DNA from 2 places in the Paenibacillus mesotrionivorans genome. Region 2 is predicted to be linked to the other one. Evidence: a T-box and tRNA genes for the amino acid it is inferred to sense, from the RefSeq annotation. Region 2 holds a T-box; the other holds one or more tRNA genes.
The links. A T-box is a leader RNA that pairs with one kind of tRNA and senses whether it is charged. The one in region 2 lies ahead of ACI1P1_RS13865 (arginine--tRNA ligase), so its partner is inferred to be a tRNA-Arg.
Positions count from the first base shown of each region.

Region 1: it has a tRNA-Arg gene. The T-box ahead of ACI1P1_RS13865 (arginine--tRNA ligase) is inferred to sense a tRNA for this amino acid. The anticodon was not compared.

Region 1 covers NZ_JBJURJ010000003.1:210,713-218,695, forward strand. The annotation lists gene ACI1P1_RS05455 (YbaK/EbsC family protein) at 366-857, shown strand; gene ACI1P1_RS05460 (SOS response-associated peptidase) at 894-1,622, shown strand; tRNA gene ACI1P1_RS05465 (tRNA-Arg) at 1,684-1,757, shown strand; gene ACI1P1_RS05470 (hypothetical protein) at 1,918-2,064, opposite strand; gene ACI1P1_RS05475 (transposase) at 3,639-4,013, shown strand; gene ACI1P1_RS05480 (hypothetical protein) at 4,143-5,156, opposite strand; gene ACI1P1_RS05485 (acyl carrier protein) at 5,204-5,437, opposite strand; gene ACI1P1_RS05490 (ABC transporter ATP-binding protein) at 5,422-7,209, opposite strand; gene ACI1P1_RS05495 (ABC transporter ATP-binding protein) at 7,203-7,983, opposite strand, start outside.
Region 2 covers NZ_JBJURJ010000008.1:132,852-140,834, forward strand. The annotation lists gene ACI1P1_RS13840 (N-acetylmuramoyl-L-alanine amidase) at 1-527, opposite strand, end outside; gene ACI1P1_RS13845 (aspartyl-phosphate phosphatase Spo0E family protein) at 710-886, shown strand; gene ACI1P1_RS13850 (hypothetical protein) at 959-1,168, opposite strand; gene ACI1P1_RS13855 (stalk domain-containing protein) at 1,433-2,086, opposite strand; tRNA gene ACI1P1_RS13860 (tRNA-Thr) at 2,230-2,300, shown strand; T-box leader at 2,582-2,795, shown strand; gene ACI1P1_RS13865 (arginine--tRNA ligase) at 2,867-4,750, shown strand; gene ACI1P1_RS13870 (GNAT family N-acetyltransferase) at 4,770-5,150, opposite strand; gene ACI1P1_RS13875 (divergent PAP2 family protein) at 5,272-5,808, opposite strand; gene ACI1P1_RS13880 (CBS domain-containing protein) at 5,979-6,395, shown strand; gene ACI1P1_RS13885 (ArnT family glycosyltransferase) at 6,479-7,720, opposite strand; gene ACI1P1_RS13890 (hypothetical protein) at 7,907-7,983, opposite strand, start outside.

The DNA of each region.
Region 1 (7,983 bases), on a different contig from region 2:
AGGGATGCCTGAGCTGGGGCCGGGAGAAGTCCGGCAGAGATGCCTAGAGGGAGCCCGAGGCGGTTGCCGAAGTGATGCGGCGGGCACGGATTGCGTAACGGACCCACATTCCGCTATTTAGGCAAAAGTGGCTTTTTCGCCAATTTCACGGACAGACGATCCGTTATTCACCGTTATTTCCCCGGAAATATGTCAATATTCGAGAGATAACGGATCTGTGGTCCGATCGAAGGGGAAAAGGCGATTTTTGCTGCAAATAAGGTATCCTGAGTCCGTTGGAATCACCGGCAGAATGGGAACGGATTCCCGATGTTGCTTCAACAAATATAAGGCTTTCCGGTGGAAAGCATAAGGAGGTTATTATTGTGTCCCTTGATAATGTAAAGGCCCACTTCCGTTCGTATAATAAGGAGCAGGATATCCTGGAGTTCGACACCTCCAGCGCCACCGTGGAGCTGGCCGCCCAGGCTGTTGGCACCATTCCGGCGCGGATCGCCAAAACCCTCTCCTTCCGCAACGATGACGGGGGAGCCATCCTAGTAGTTGCAGCGGGAGACGCAAGGATCGACAACAAAAAATTCCGCGAGGCTTTTGGCTACAAAGCAAGGATGCTGACCCCAGAGGAGGTTGTTCATTTTACCGGACATGAGATTGGCGGGGTGTGCCCCTTTGGCTTGGTCCAGCAGTTGAACGTCTATCTGGATGTATCCATGAAACGCTTCGATACCGTGTTTCCTGCCTGTGGCAGCCTGAATTCTGCCATCGAGCTAACCTGCGAGGAAATGTACCAATACTCGGGCGGGACAAGCTGGGTGGATGTCTGCAAGGACTGGAGCGCGGATCAGCAGTCCGCTTAACGGATCACGGGTTTCCCGAGGAAGGAGGAGCAGCATATGTGCGGCAGGTATACCATAACCGTAACGCTGGAGGAACTGATGGAGATGTTCGACGCGGAAGACGCCACGGGGGACGGTCTTCTGCTTCCCCGCTTCAATATTGCTCCCACCCAACCCGGTCCGGCCATTATCTCCCATGGCGGGCACAACCGGATGGGGCAGCTCCGCTGGGGCTTGATCCCTTCTTGGGCCAAGGATGAGAAAATCGGCTTCCAAACTATCAACGCCAAGGCCGAAACCGTCCAAGACAAACCCGCCTTCCGTACGTCCTTTCAGAAGAAGCGCTGCTTGATTCCGGCTGACGGCTATTATGAATGGCAGACGCAGGACAAAACCAAACAGCCCTACCGCATCGTGCTGAAGGACCGCCCGGTATTTGCCTTCGCGGGCCTCTACGACACCTGGGTTTCCCCCGACGGCAAAAAAATCTCCACCTACACCATCATCACCACCGTGGCCAACAGCCTTACGGAAAAGCTGCATCCCCGGATGCCCGTTATTCTGCCGCGAGAACTGCAGCAGAACTGGCTGGACAGCACTGCTTCCCCCGCTGCTCTGATGAGCCTGCTGGTTCCTTACGAATCCTCGCGGATGGACCTGTATCCCGTCGCACCCACCGTCGGAAATGTGCGTAACGAAGGCCCGGAGCTCATCCGCCCTTACCAGCCCAACGAGGATGAGAAAAAAACCGACCCGTCCCCCATACAACTAACTCTTGATTTATAAGGCGCCTTCGGCTATAATCATTACTTGTCGGCATTACGAAGCATCTCGCGCCGCCACCTATGTTCCAGTAGCTCAGCTGGATAGAGCAACGGCCTTCTAAGCCGTCGGTCGGGGGTTCGAATCCCTCCTGGGACGTTTAGTGAAAATGCAAAGACCCGCGTATGACGCGGGTCTTTTGCTTTGTCACGAGACCGCATATCGCGCCGCGCGGCAATGGTGGTTGTCCTGTTGGCAACAGGAGGACAACAGAGAGACAACAGGGGTGGAAAAGAATATTATTTAACAGCGAATAAAATTACTTATTTCTTTCATTGTCATTTTCATTCTTACCCTTTGTGAATTGCTCCAAACGAATGCCTTCGTTGGCCCCTTCATTTAAAAGCCGAATTTCAGATTCCTCTTGATCATTATCATCCTCAAATGGATCGATACTTTTTACCATAATAAATGCCCTCCTTATAAAGTTATGGAAATTATAAATAATAGTAGTAAAAGAGCTGATGCGATACCTGTGCACTTAACTCCAATATTAAAGTATTTGCTTTTCTTATCATTTTGTTCCGTATTAATGGCAACCGTCTCTTTATAGTAATTCAATATTTTGTAAGCAATTGCATCTTCTTCCGACTGCGCTCTACCCTCCGTAAAATTCTTCATATCTAAACGGGCATATGTTTTACTAATAATAACGTGAGTGAAACAATAAAATGCAATTGACAATAAGATCACAGGAGCTAAATAAAATATTCCAAATAAAAGGGCATAGAGGGTAAAGCGATTTTGAGATCATTTGTAAGCTTAGATATATCTACGTTCTTAGTAGCAAATGTAAGCATAACACCTATAAAGGCAACATAAATCCCTGACCGAGTTTCAAACGTCTTCTTCGATCAACCTCATATTCATATTCCTTTTGAGCAATGCTTAACATAGTTTTTGCCGCGGGATATTTGTTTTTTTTCCATCAAAACTTGTTGATCATTTACTCCCTGATCTTTATTGTCCTGTCCCATGCCATTCCTCCCGCTAAAAATTTCACAGGATACATCTTAATTAGCTAGATTGGAATTAATTAAATGTGTACATACCTCCGCCTGGGCCTGTGTAAAGTCCACCGCCGGGACCTGTGTACATATTTCGAACCCAAAGCTTTGCATTGCCCATTTTTAACCCCTCCATCTACAATTTTGTGTGGGTCCAATAATCTAATATGTATTGATTTGAGATTATCTGTATTTTTGCTTCTGTGTAGAACTACTGCAATCCTATTTTTCTGGTAAAATTATGCAATGCTCTAGATTAGTTTGACCTTCCATGGGGTGCTTTCTTATGAAAAATTTTCAAATACTGAGCTAATAATTTCAGTTTAATTTAAAAAAAGGAAATTTCTACATAAAAATTCTTTTGATCATATTGATGGTTGTATGAATAAATCAATACTGAAATATTATCCGAGAAACGACGTGGTACTTCTCTTAACCTTTGGAATATTCGGGAATATTAACATAGCGAAGCAATATCAGAAGCCAAGGAAGATACCCTCCCGGGCTTCGGAGCAGATTAAGATCAAAAGAACCACCCCTTCGTTTTAATTGTCGAAAAAGCAACCTCGTAGTAAAAATATCCGCTGTAAACTAACCCTTTTGACCGTATCGGAAACATTCAATGGGTTAGGATACTTGGTATGCCGCGGCACACATGTTGTCAAAACCACAGAAAACCTGGCCTTAAAGTCTTGGACCGTAAGCTGCTGAAACAGTCGAGGGAGAACCGGACAGTTTAAAGAACGGCCTCAAAGCAGCAAAAGGTCCAGAACGTACGTTCGTATTCAATACAGTGTGCCTTGAGGTTCCGGTGACAGTCAGGTGACAGAAGAGCCACAATAACTGTCACCTTAACCTGACTCCCTCAGAAGGATTCCGGCAACAAATTAATAAAAAGAATAAGTGACAAACTTAAAATTATTGTGTCACCATCATTGTGGCCTCTCTTTAGGATCTGTGCAGTACCGAAATCGTGGCCTACGAGATCAGTGGTCGCAATGACAACAACCTGGTCCTGGAAACGTTTAAAACCGCATTTGAAGCGCAAAAAGACGCGACTGGACAACTAGCTGGATTGATCGTTCACAGCGACCAAGGCTTCCAGTACACGTCTCATGCCTACCACGACATACTGCCTACGGTTGGCGCCCAAATCAGCATGTCCAGACGGGGCAATTGTTTAGACAATGCCGCCATGGAGAGCTTCTTCTCCCATCTGAAAACAGAAGCGCTCTATCCCTGTGATATCCGTACTTTGGACGAGGCACAACGGAGAATAGAGGAATTTTTACATTTTTATAACCATGAACGAATCCAACGAAAAATGAAAAAGGCTGACACCGGTTGAGTTCCGGCGCCAGCTTACACAACCATGGGCTTTTTCTACTGTCCACAAAAATGGGGCTTGACCAGCGCGGATACGCTGGTTTCTTAATTGTTTAAACTTTTCACTGTCCAGTATTCTGTCATTGGGTTGTTATATCAAGTTTCTCTCTAATCTTACCTTGATTTCTTTTAGTAAGCTAATCTCCTGTTTTTCAATATGCAGTAAATATTCAATCATTGCTTTGAGTGTAGCTTCACTTTTTTTTATTGTATACATGATTGCAAGACTTCTCAATTTTTCAGTGGATTTCTCAATATTATAATAATCTCTGATCAGTTCAGCCGATTCAATCAGATAGTTTTTTGATTCAAGAAACTTCAATCTTTGAGACATCACTTTCTTATGTTCCATTAATGCATGATATCCTCTTATGTCAACTTTACCTATCCCATTTAATAATAGTTTCAAAGAATTTTGAAGAAATCGATATACATCCACCCCGTATGTTGGTATATTTTCCACTTCATCAGATTTTTTTTCAGCTCCTAAACTGTTAATTCCATTTATATAGTCATTCATAAGTAAAACTATTCGTTCAATATCAACCCCAGGTTTGTATTTTATATCGGGAACACAAAATCGTTTGATTCCTTCTTTGTGGTTTATATTTAACGGAATATCAGAATAAAATGCACTCTCCAATTCGTTAAAAGTGCATGTAGTTTCACCATAAGTTTGATTCTTCCTGTATCCGACTATATAAAATATTTCATCAAGAGCATCATAACCGTATACCATTACCTTATGATAGTAATGATTCAAACCTCCCATTCTTAAATTAGATAAATAAAACTCGTCTAGAGAGCACTCTACATAAAACTTATTATCAATACTCTCCATTAAATCCCGGATTATTTCCATGTTATTTCCATCAATTGTGGTATGTTTATTTAACCATGGATTAAAATCAACTTTTCCTTGGAAAAATTTTATTGAATTCGTATTGTTTGTGATTAAATCAGAAGGATATGCTTTAAGCTGGATAAAGTTCGAATAAAACCAAGGGTATGTTTTTTCATTCATTAAGGTGATTGTAAGGTGATAGCTATACATCATTTGCACATTTATTGGAGGATTAATTATCTTTAACACATTCTTAGCCATTATATTCCCCCTAAAATCTTACATATCCTTACTAACAATCACACTGGCTATAAAAGACGTAAGCTTTTGGCTAAAACAAATAAGTCTTCTAATTTTATTATTTTTGAAAGATCCAAATCTTCGTCGCTAATTTCGATCCCGAGCTCTTCTTCTATTCTTACCATGATTTGAATAATTGTCAGTGAGTTAATCCCTAAATCAATAATTAAAGAACCACTATGCAACCTTTCCTTGCTGCAACCACTTATTTCTCCAACAATATCCATTATGGTTTGTTCCATATTGCTCCCCCTCTCTCACTCAAGTAAGATAAATGTTGTTCAGCAAACAACTCATCATAAGCAGCACAATGACCGAGCAAATCCAGATGATGCGCCATTCCAGCAATCTTTCCACTTTCCAAGACCAGTACCCGATTAGCAATCAACACGGAAGACAAGCGGTGGGCAATAATCAATACTGTCTTGCTCCTACTCAACTTCTGTATAGAATCATGTATGAGTGCTTCAGATTCCTGATCAAGTGCAGACGTAGCTTCGTCCAACACAATCATTTCAGGCTGTTGCAGGAATACTCTGGCAATAGCCAGACGCTGTCTTTGTCCTCCGGACAACTTGACGCCTCTTTCTCCAATGATTGTGTTATAGCCATCAGGAAGAGCATCAATGAAATTGCAAATACCGGCCAATTCACAAGCCTCTACAATCTCTTCATCCGTTGCACTCATTCTGGCCAACTTCAGATTCTCCCTAATACTGAGATTAAACAGAATACTATCTTGCATCACTACTCCAATGCTTCTGTGTAAAATCACTGGCGAACACTTACTGATATCCCGTGTATCGATTAAAATCCTACCCTTAGTACATGAAATCATATTTAGCAGCAGCTTTAAAATTGTTGTCTTACCTGCACCGCTCTTGCCGACGATAGCAATTGTTTCCCCCTGCTTGATTTCGAAGTTGATGTTCCTGAGCACATCGCCTAGATCATTGTTATATTGAAAAGAAACCTGCTCAAAGCGGATTCCACCTGATAGCTTGGATCTACTTTGACCCTTGCCTACCTGCACTAGTTCTAACGCAATTAATTCGAATACACGTTCATATGAGGGCATATTTTCCTGCAATGCGATATTACGGTCATTCACTTTGTTGATACTGTTGCAGAACACATCGAAATATCGCATAAATACCAATAGAGTCCCAATCGTAAAGTGCCCCTGCATAATCAGTAAGCCTCCGATAAAGTACAAAGAGAATTTCATTAGAAATTTATCCTTGATTATTGGGATAACAAGGGCTTGCATGACCCAATAATAAACCCATTTGGCGTCGATCAGCGCTGTTTTATGAATGTAGCGAACGAAAGAGATATGCTCATGCTTCTCTAGATTTAGTGCCTTTACTTCCTTCCAGCCCGCCAGAGAGCTGCTTAGCCAGTTATCTCGTTCCCCGTTCACTTTTCTGCGTTGCTCGTTTAATGCCCGTTCGCCTTTACCAATAGCGCGGCCCATAAAAAAGGTGATGGGAACGATGGCCATAGACATCAAAGCAAGCTGCCAATTCATCACGAAAAGTGCGATTCCTGTAACCATCATTGTTAAATAGGCAATGACCCAATCACTTGTCTGCAATTTGGCAAAATCATTAAGCTTCTCCACGTCTTCATCCAAACGAAGCTTTAGGTCACCAACTCCATAACGTTCATATGCTGCAAAATCCATTCGGCTGTATCGTCTCCATAACTCCAGCCGAATGTTAAAAGACATTCTGTTCAACAGCTTGTTAGACGAATAATTAGACAATGAGTCAAGCAGAAAGCCGATCAGAAACAAACCGGCATATCCGGCACATACGGGAATCAACATCATGATCCTCTTGTTTATCATGACATCATCCACCATAATTCGGAACAGCAATGGCGTTGCCAACGAAATGAGCATGTTACATAGGTTTACTAGAGCCAACAGCCAGAAGAATTTTTTTAGTTTATAGGTAAATGGCATCAGCCTTCTAAATATTTGCAAGCGAGTATTGATGTTGTTTAACATACGACTCCTTCCTCGCGGCTTTTGTTTTCATTCTTGAACAGCTTTTGATAATAGGGGCAAGTCTCGAATAGCTTTGTATGACTGTCATAGGAAACGATTCTGCCCTCATGTAAGACTGCTACCTTATCACAAATCATAATGCTGCTTAAGCGATGGGCTATGGTGATGCTTGTTCTGCCCTGGCTTATTTGCTGCCAAGCCTCATGTATTATCTTTTCCGACTCGTTGTCCAAAGCAGAGGTGGCTTCATCGAATATTAAGATTTTAGGATTTTTCAAGTAGATTCTAGCAATCGATAACCGCTGCTTCTGACCACCGGATAGCTCAATGCCCTCCTTCCCAATGACAGTATCGAGACCGTCAGGAAGCTGCCGAATAAAGCCACCGATTGCCGCGTGGTCGCAAGCGGCCCAAAGCTCCTCATCTGAAGCGCGGGGATTGCCCAGCGACACGTTCATGCGGATGGTTCCCTCAAACATCAGTACCTCCTGCTGAACTGCACCGATCTGTTTACGCAAAGATTTCAACGAGGTTTCTCCAATGTTCGTACCATCAATGGATATAACACCTTCCTTGGGTTCGTAAAAACCCAGGATCATATTGACCATCGTGGTTTTGCCGGAGCCGCTTGTTCCTACCACAGCGATATGCTCGCCTGGCCGGATATGCAGATGAATATCGGAGAGAATTGGCTTCGTGTCGGAATAATGAAAGGATACATGAGAAAACCGGATTTCTCCACTATGGATGTTGAGAGAAGCGGTGCCAGGCCAA
Region 2 (7,983 bases):
GGCTCAGCCAGGGTTTGGTACAGCCGGGCCCAAGGAAATTTCGGCCCCGGACAGTCCGGCTTCTGGACCGGATTGATTTGGTAATGCCCCAACACATGGTAGGTGTCCAGCGGAAAATCCCTCTGCCAGGTATCCCGGATGATCTTCCGGATATGCCGGTGCAGCCAGACGGAGGATTGGAACTGGGCTTCCGTCAAATCCCCATTCGTTCCTTCGTGTTCGATGGAGACGGTGTATAAGTTCGGATTCATATTCATATCATGCACGACTTGGGCTGTCGCTCTGGCAAATTGCGATTGCGGAATCCCGTTAGCCCAGGCCATCCGGTCCACAGCCACATATTGATGGATCCTGCCGTCCCGGGCTACCCCGAAATGGGCGGAGGAAACCTGGTTGCCGGGGTCGATAAACCAGTTGTCCATACTGCTCATGGTGCCTGTCGAGATGTGATTGACGATGACAAAAGGAACAATCCCGTTACGCGGGCTGGAGTTGGTATGCTGATTGCCTTTCCAGACGATGTCCATGCCGATCCCCCTCTCCGGCGTTTGATACAACCAGTCTATTCGGGCGCGGCCGGATTAGTCCGGGCTTTCCAACAACAACCGCTTGATCTGGCGGATATTTATCCGTTACAATTAATTAGCAGCTTACATAATCCAACAAATTACATTTGATCCAACAACGTTTCTTTCGTGGAGGACGACGCATGCAGCCTTTGCCCAACAGACTAGATGTTGAAATCTGCGAATTGAAAAAGCTGCTGGTCCATCTCGCCGAACAGAACCAGTTTAACCTTCTGGATCCCCGGGTGCTTGCCCTGAGCCAGCGTCTGGATATTCTGATTGTACAGGAGATGAAACGGCAGCGGTTAGGCATTACATAGAATTCCATAAGGTTCCGACTCGTGTATGCCGCCTGCTAGGCGGTTTATTTTTGTCTCCAAGGGAGGGGCCGGCTACTTGTAGCCTTTACCCCGGGTCAGAATGCAGGGCACCCCGATGCCGACGGAGCCGGGCTCATTCATGTGCTCCACATACCGTAACCCGCGGGAGCAAGGGGTTTTGCAGGACCGGCAGGTATCGGAGGTGACTACCTTCATATTGAAGCGGTTCCGGTCGAGACTTGAGGGCGGGTCATTCTTTTTGACGGTTTTGTTTTTGGACATGCTTATCCACCGACCTTTCATAGGGGTGCCTTCACGAGGCGCTCGCGTAGAATACAATATGCCCGCCCGCGGCCGGTGGTTCAAAAGTGCGCCTAAAAAAATCCGCCTGCATTTCCCAAAATGGGAGACGCAGGCGGATGTGTGGCAGTGCGGAGTAGCTACGGTTTCTGGTTTTGTTAGGCTAAATCAATTTTCCATGATATCATCCGCACCGCTTAGATGTTTATAACAGAAACGTTTTTACACAGATTTTGCATGTTACGATCAGTTAAAGAGCTTTCTCATTGCTGTGAATGTTTCGGAATGCTTGTCACTAAAAACAGTACCCAATTTGACTTCATATATATAAAATATATCTTCCCTATTTCCATCAGACTGGACTAATACCATCCTCCCTGGTTTCCCGGTCTTCTCGTTTGTATAATCGATACTTTGGACTAATTTCGGCGACTTGCGAATATCGGCTTCAGTTGGAACACTCATAGCTCCTAAAGTGAATATAGACTGCATTTCAGGGTGAATGTAATCCTTCACAAACTGCTGCTTTGCCGACAGATCAGTACCGTTGATATACACATCAATATATTTCATGACCATCTCGTTCTCGCTCAGGCTGACCACCTCCGTCTTGCTCTCACCAAGAGCAACCGTTTGAGTGTCCCCCTTCCACTCCACAGGCAATCCCGCGGCTTCCGCTACAGCCCGAACCGGTAGGTAGGTGCTGCCGTTATAGGTGATCGGATAGAGTGTGCTGCCATCGCTGTCCTTAGGCGTCCACTTTTCGCCGTGCAGGGTAATGGATACTCCCTTGTTCAAATAGGCTTGAATTTCTTCCAGATTGGAGGCCGCGACAGCTCCGATGGACATGGATACAAACGAAACCGCAGTAATCATTCCTGCAAAGGCGATCTTCTTCATTTAAACCTCTCCTTGGTAGTTTGGTAGGTACATTCTACCAGTTATGAGGTTTCATAGGCAATTTAAATAACCGCCGAAATTTTTTGATAACCCCATTGAAAAATGGGATTTGTTGTACTATAATTCTTTTTGCCGTTGTTTTTGCCGAGTTAGTTAAATGGCATAACAGTGCACTCGTAATGCACAATTAGCAGTTCGATTCTGCTACTCGGCATAAAACCCTTGATTATCAAGGGTTTTTTCTATACTATGTATGATTTTTCGAGCATAATTGCCGGGGATAGGGCCAATCAAGGATGTTGTATATGATTTTTCAAGCTTAATCCGGTGTATGGGGCTGGGAGTGGGGTTTTATATATGATTTTTCATATACAATGGCCGACTTCGGGAGGCTACCGGTAATTTATAATTGGTTTTTCGAGTACGCATTCCGATAAAGTCCCACCCGGGGTCTTGCGGCGAGCGATGGCAGCTGCTATAATGGGTCCAATATTTTCAATATCTGTGAAATGGAAGAGTAGCATTCGGGCAGGTAGTCCCAGCGAGCCGGAGATGGTGGAACCCGGTACGCCTCCCTCATGCGAACGGGCCCATGAGATGGATTCCTTCAGAAGAATCCCGGTAAAACCGTTATCTTTGTCCGAGTGGCTTCCCGTAAGCGGGAGGCAATAAGAGTGGTACCGCGAATGCGTCAGCTTTCGTCTCTTTGATGAGACGGAGGCTTTTTTTGTTTTACGCAGAAACGAGAATGGAACCAATTGTGGAGGTGGCGGCATGGGCATGTTGGGTCAAAAGGTCAGAGCGTCTGTGGAAAATGGGGTAAGGGAGCTGCTGCGGGAAGCCGGAGACGGGAGCGTGGGCAGTGCTGGAGAGCTGCGGCTTACTGTAGAGCAGCCGGGACAGCTGCGGCATGGGGATTATGCAACCAACGCTCCCCTCCAGTTGGCCAAGCGGCTGCGCCTTCCCCCGATGAAGCTGGCGGAGGAGCTGGCCAGACTCCTGCGGCTGGACCCGTGGCTTGGCCGTATGATGGCCCGGATTGAAACCGCGCCTCCCGGGTTTGTCAACTTCTATGTGGATTGGCGGGAATGGGCCGGCTCCTCCTTCACCCTCCCCCCTGCCCCGTCCGGGAAAGTGATTATTGAACACACCAGTATAAACCCTAACAAAAGCGCGCACATTGGCCACCTCCGCAACTCCTGCATCGGGGATACCCTGGGCAGATTGTTAAAGCGGCTGGGTTACCAGGTGGAGATCCACAACTACATCGACGACTTGGGCAACCAGTTGGCAGATACGATGGTGGGACTTCTCCAGCTTCCCATGGAGGGTACGCAGCAGCGCTTCGGCGATTACTGCTGGGACCTGTATGCGGCGATAAACCGCAGGTATCAGGAGAAGCCAGGGCTTACGGAGGAGCGGAGCCGTGTGCTCCATGCACTGGAAGAAGGCGGGAATAATCTTGCATGGCTGGGAGCCGTAACCGCAGAGCGGATTGTGAAGGAGCATCTGGAGGAAATGGCCGGTTTTCAAATCGGTTACGATCTTCTGGTGTGGGAGAGTAATATTGTGCGGGAGGGCTTCTGGGATGCGGCAGCCCAATTGCTGGAGACGACGGGGCTTTTTGTTCGGGTGGAGGAAGGCATGCTTGCAGGCTGTTGGATTCTGAAGCAGCATGAGGGGGAAAGTGCAACAGAAGCAGAGACGGAGTTTGTGGCCGACAAGGTGCTGGTACGCTCCAACGGTATTCTGACCTATACGGCCAAGGACATTGCCTACCACCTGTGGAAGTTCGGTCTACTGGGACGGAATTTCCGGTACCAGCACTGGAACGCCCCGGTTTGGACCACGGCGGCGGAAGGTGCGGGAGACCTGCCCTTCGGAAGCGGCGAGATGGTCATTAACGTCATCGACCAGCGCCAGGAATATCCGCAGGCGGTGGTGAAGCAGGCGCTGGCCGCTCTTGGTTTTCATAAGCAGGCGGACAACCTCCACCATGTGGCTTACGGCGTGGTTTCGCTAAGCCCAGCTTCAGCGGCCGAGCTGGGGGTGGACACCAGTGCGGGGAAACCCTCCTACGCTATGTCAGGCAGACAGGGCATCGGTATCCGCAATCAGACCCTGCTCACCCGGATGGAGGAGATTATCCGCAACAAGCAAGAGGACCAAAACGGAGTCTCCAGCAAGGTGCTGGCTGCTGCCGCAATCCGTTATTACCTGCTGCGCTACAGCTTGCAGACGGAGGTCGTATTTGATCTGGATCAGGCGACGGAGGTCACTGGCAATACAGGCATCTACCTGATGTATGCTTATGCCCGCTCCTGTAAGGTTCTCCACAAAGCAAAAGAAGCCTCCGGCGTCACTGCGTTCGCAGTACCGGAAAGCTTCCCGCTGCTTGCGGAGGAGGAGCACGGGCTGCTGCGCCACCTGTCCGGCTGGCAGGAAACTCTTGCCGCGGCAGGAGCCGAGCTGGCGCCTCAGTTGATTGCCCATTATGCCCATGAACTGGCGACGCTGTTTAACCAATTTTATGCCCGCTGCCACATTCTGAAGGCTGGTGAGGAATCGCTGCTCCAATTCCGCTTGTGGCTGACGGACCGTACCAGGCAGACCCTGGGAGACAGCTTCCAGGTGCTTGGCCTGCCCGCTCCCGAGAGGATGTAAAGGGATAACCGGGACTTATTTACAGCTCCTTCTGCATCCGCACATGGAGAATACCTGCATCCAGGAAAGGCTCCGTGGAAACCGTAACATAACCCAGCTTATTATAAAAACCCTCGGCCTGGCACTGGCCGTCCAGGATGGTCCGCTTCATTCCGGCTTGGCGTGCACTGTCCTCCAGCGCCTCCATCAACAGGCGTCCCGTGCCGCCGCCGCGGTATTCCTTCATCACTGCAACCCGCTGGAGCTTGGCGGTGCCATCCTCATATACCTTCCAGCGGCCGGTGGCAGCAGGCTTGTCTCCATCATATAAAAGCACATGATGGCAAGCCTGCGGGGAAACATCATATTCGTCCAGTTCCTCATCAGCGGGAACCTGCTGCTCGTCAACGAATACCTTCATGCGGATGGCCAGGCAGGCATCCAGCTCCTGGCGGGTTGTAACTGGGATAATGGTCACGGATCATCAGGCTCCTATCTATTCTTTAAGATAGGAATCATCATAGCTTGCTTGATCCCATCCGTCAAACCCCGATCCGCTTCCGGGCCCATGAGAGCCAATCCTTCGCGGCCCCTTGGACAACCGCCGCAGGCTTAGCCCTTCCCCATTCACTGAAAAAGCTGGCAACTCCGATACCAATCCCGAGAGCAGTCCCGGCAGCCACCTCGATAGGCATATGACCCAGTCTCTCCTCCAGCTCTGCTGCAGGGCGCTTGCGGCGTATGCCTGGAGGCCGGCGACCGGATAGCACCTCTACCCGCTGTCCCAGGGCATTCACCTCTACGGCGATTTCTCCGGCATGCCGCCGCACTCCCATGGCGTCCGCCATCACGATCAGGCCATAAAGGGCGCTGATGGCGAATTCCATGGAATGGGTTCCTTTTTTGAGGGCGGTATAAGTTGCAAGCGAAGCCGCACCTGCGGAGTGGGAGCTGGGCATCCCGCCGGATTCAGTAAGCGCAGACCATTTCCATTGCCCTGTATTGGCAAACGATATGGGCACCTTCAGCAGCTGCGCGGCGCCTACGCTTAAGAGAGCCGTTCCCAAAGCACGATTCATCCGTCCGTCCACTCCTCTTTTGGTAAGCTTTTTGCCTTATTAGGATAAGCGGGCTGAGATTTTCTATGCGGTTAAGTGAACGGGACATTCCGGCAAAGTACCATCCTCCGGCAACTTCTGGTACAATGGGAGAGGGACTGATAATTGTTCTGATAAGGAGTCAGCCAAACATGAATATTGCTTTTTTTCTTTTGCCTAAGCAGGAGGTCGTCTGTTTGTCCACCCACTCCACCCTCCGCCAGACGTTGGAGAAGATGGAATTCCACCGCTATACCGCTGTGCCGATTCTCAAGGAAAACGGCGCTTATGCCGGTACAGTGACAGAGGGTGACCTGCTTTGGTTCTTCAAATCCAAGCAAGACCTGAACTTCGAAACCGCCCACCACTTCACCCTGGACGATGTGCCGCTGCGCACCAAGCATGAAACCGTGCGGATCGATTCCAATATGGAGGATCTGCTTCGCCTGGCCAAGGTCCAGAACTTCGTTCCCGTTGTGGATGACAACGGAATTTTTATCGGGATTGTGCGGCGCGGCGAGATTATTGAGTATTCAGCCAAAAGCCTTTTGAACAACAGTGTAAAATAACGATGTATGCTTGAAAAAAGCAACAAAAGCCATCCCCAGTCCTCCGGCATCCGGAGCGGGGGTGGCTTTTTATATAGGAAAAACTACTCCTGGGCGGTCCGTCTCAAGGTGGGCCATAACAGCCTGCCGCGAGCCGCAACGGCGGCAGTTAACTGGGCGGCTGCTCCAGCTACCCCCAGCATTAGGAAAGGAAGCATCCCGTACAAGTAGCGGTCCACCGGAATAAACACTTGATGCACCCCCCAAAATACCGCCAAACCGGCCAGCAGATACCCGTAAGCCCCCCTGCCCCGCGGCGCCATCACCGGCAGCACGGCCAACCCGGAATATACCAATACGAAGTGCAGCTTATTGAGCAGGTAGAAGTACCACTCCGGTACGGAGAAGGGATAGGAGCCCACCCAGAGTGTCCGGAAGAACACGTGGAACTTGCCCACTGTAAACCACCCGATCCACAGCAGCGGGTCCTGGATTAGCCCCTCCCGTATTCTCCTTAGGCCCTCCTGGAACTGCCCCTCTTCCCCGATGGTTTCCCAGTCGATGGTTCCCCGGAAGTAAGGATCCGTTCCGCCCAGGAACGGATTGCCCGCTTCTCCCTTGGCGATAGGGATAAACTCATGGAAGGTGACCCAGTTTCGCACCCACCAGGGAAGCATGAGAATGCCGAAGGAGATAGCGCCACGAAGAATCATGGCCCAGGGAAGACTCCGATTTTTGATCCACAAAAGCAGGTAAGGCACTACCGCCAAAGGCAGCACATTGGGACGGATCAGCACCGTCACAGCCAGCACCGCCCCCGCCAAAATATGGTCTATCCCCCGGTTCTCCTGGATGATCCGCACCTGCAGGAATAGCAGCACGGAAAACGACGAAAGAAAAATGACTTCCGTCAAAATTAGCGAGGCGGACCAGACGTAAGAGGGATAAATGGCTGCAAAAAGTGCGGCCAGCAGTCCCGCCCCCGGCGTAAACAGCCTGCTGCCTGTGCGGAATATGAACCAGATGGCAATCAACGCAATAAAGCATTGAAGCTCTCTAACCAGCATCAGCGTATTTTCCGGCTGCTCATACCCGAACATCCGAAACATCAGTGCGAGAAATGCAGGAAACCCCGGTGTTACCAAGGTATTGGGGACCGTATCCCGATAGGCGTAAACGCCTGTCTCCAACCATTGCAGAGCCATCTTGGTGTAATTCAGCTGATCCCACTCCAACGGCTCCAATTGACCATTTCGCAGAAAATGCAGACGCAAGTACAAGGCCAATCCCAAAACTGGGACCATCAGAATCTCCGGAATACGGCGGGAATTAGCTAACAGCTTCATGCGGTACGCTCCTTTCCGGTGTGGTTTCATGTGGGGAAACCCCGACCTTATCCACTATTCCCGCGTCCCGGAAGGGTTAAACCTGTGTGAAGGCTTAAAGGCCAGCACAAAAACACCCCGTCCCCCTTAAGATGGCTCGAAGCCTTCACAAAGGGTACAAGGGTGTAAAGGGGATTCTTGGGCCGATCAAAAAAGCGGCCTGTTGCCGTAAAGCATTCTCCGTTCATCCCCCAGCTTCCGCAGCTTCGCCTGGTAGGCGGCCG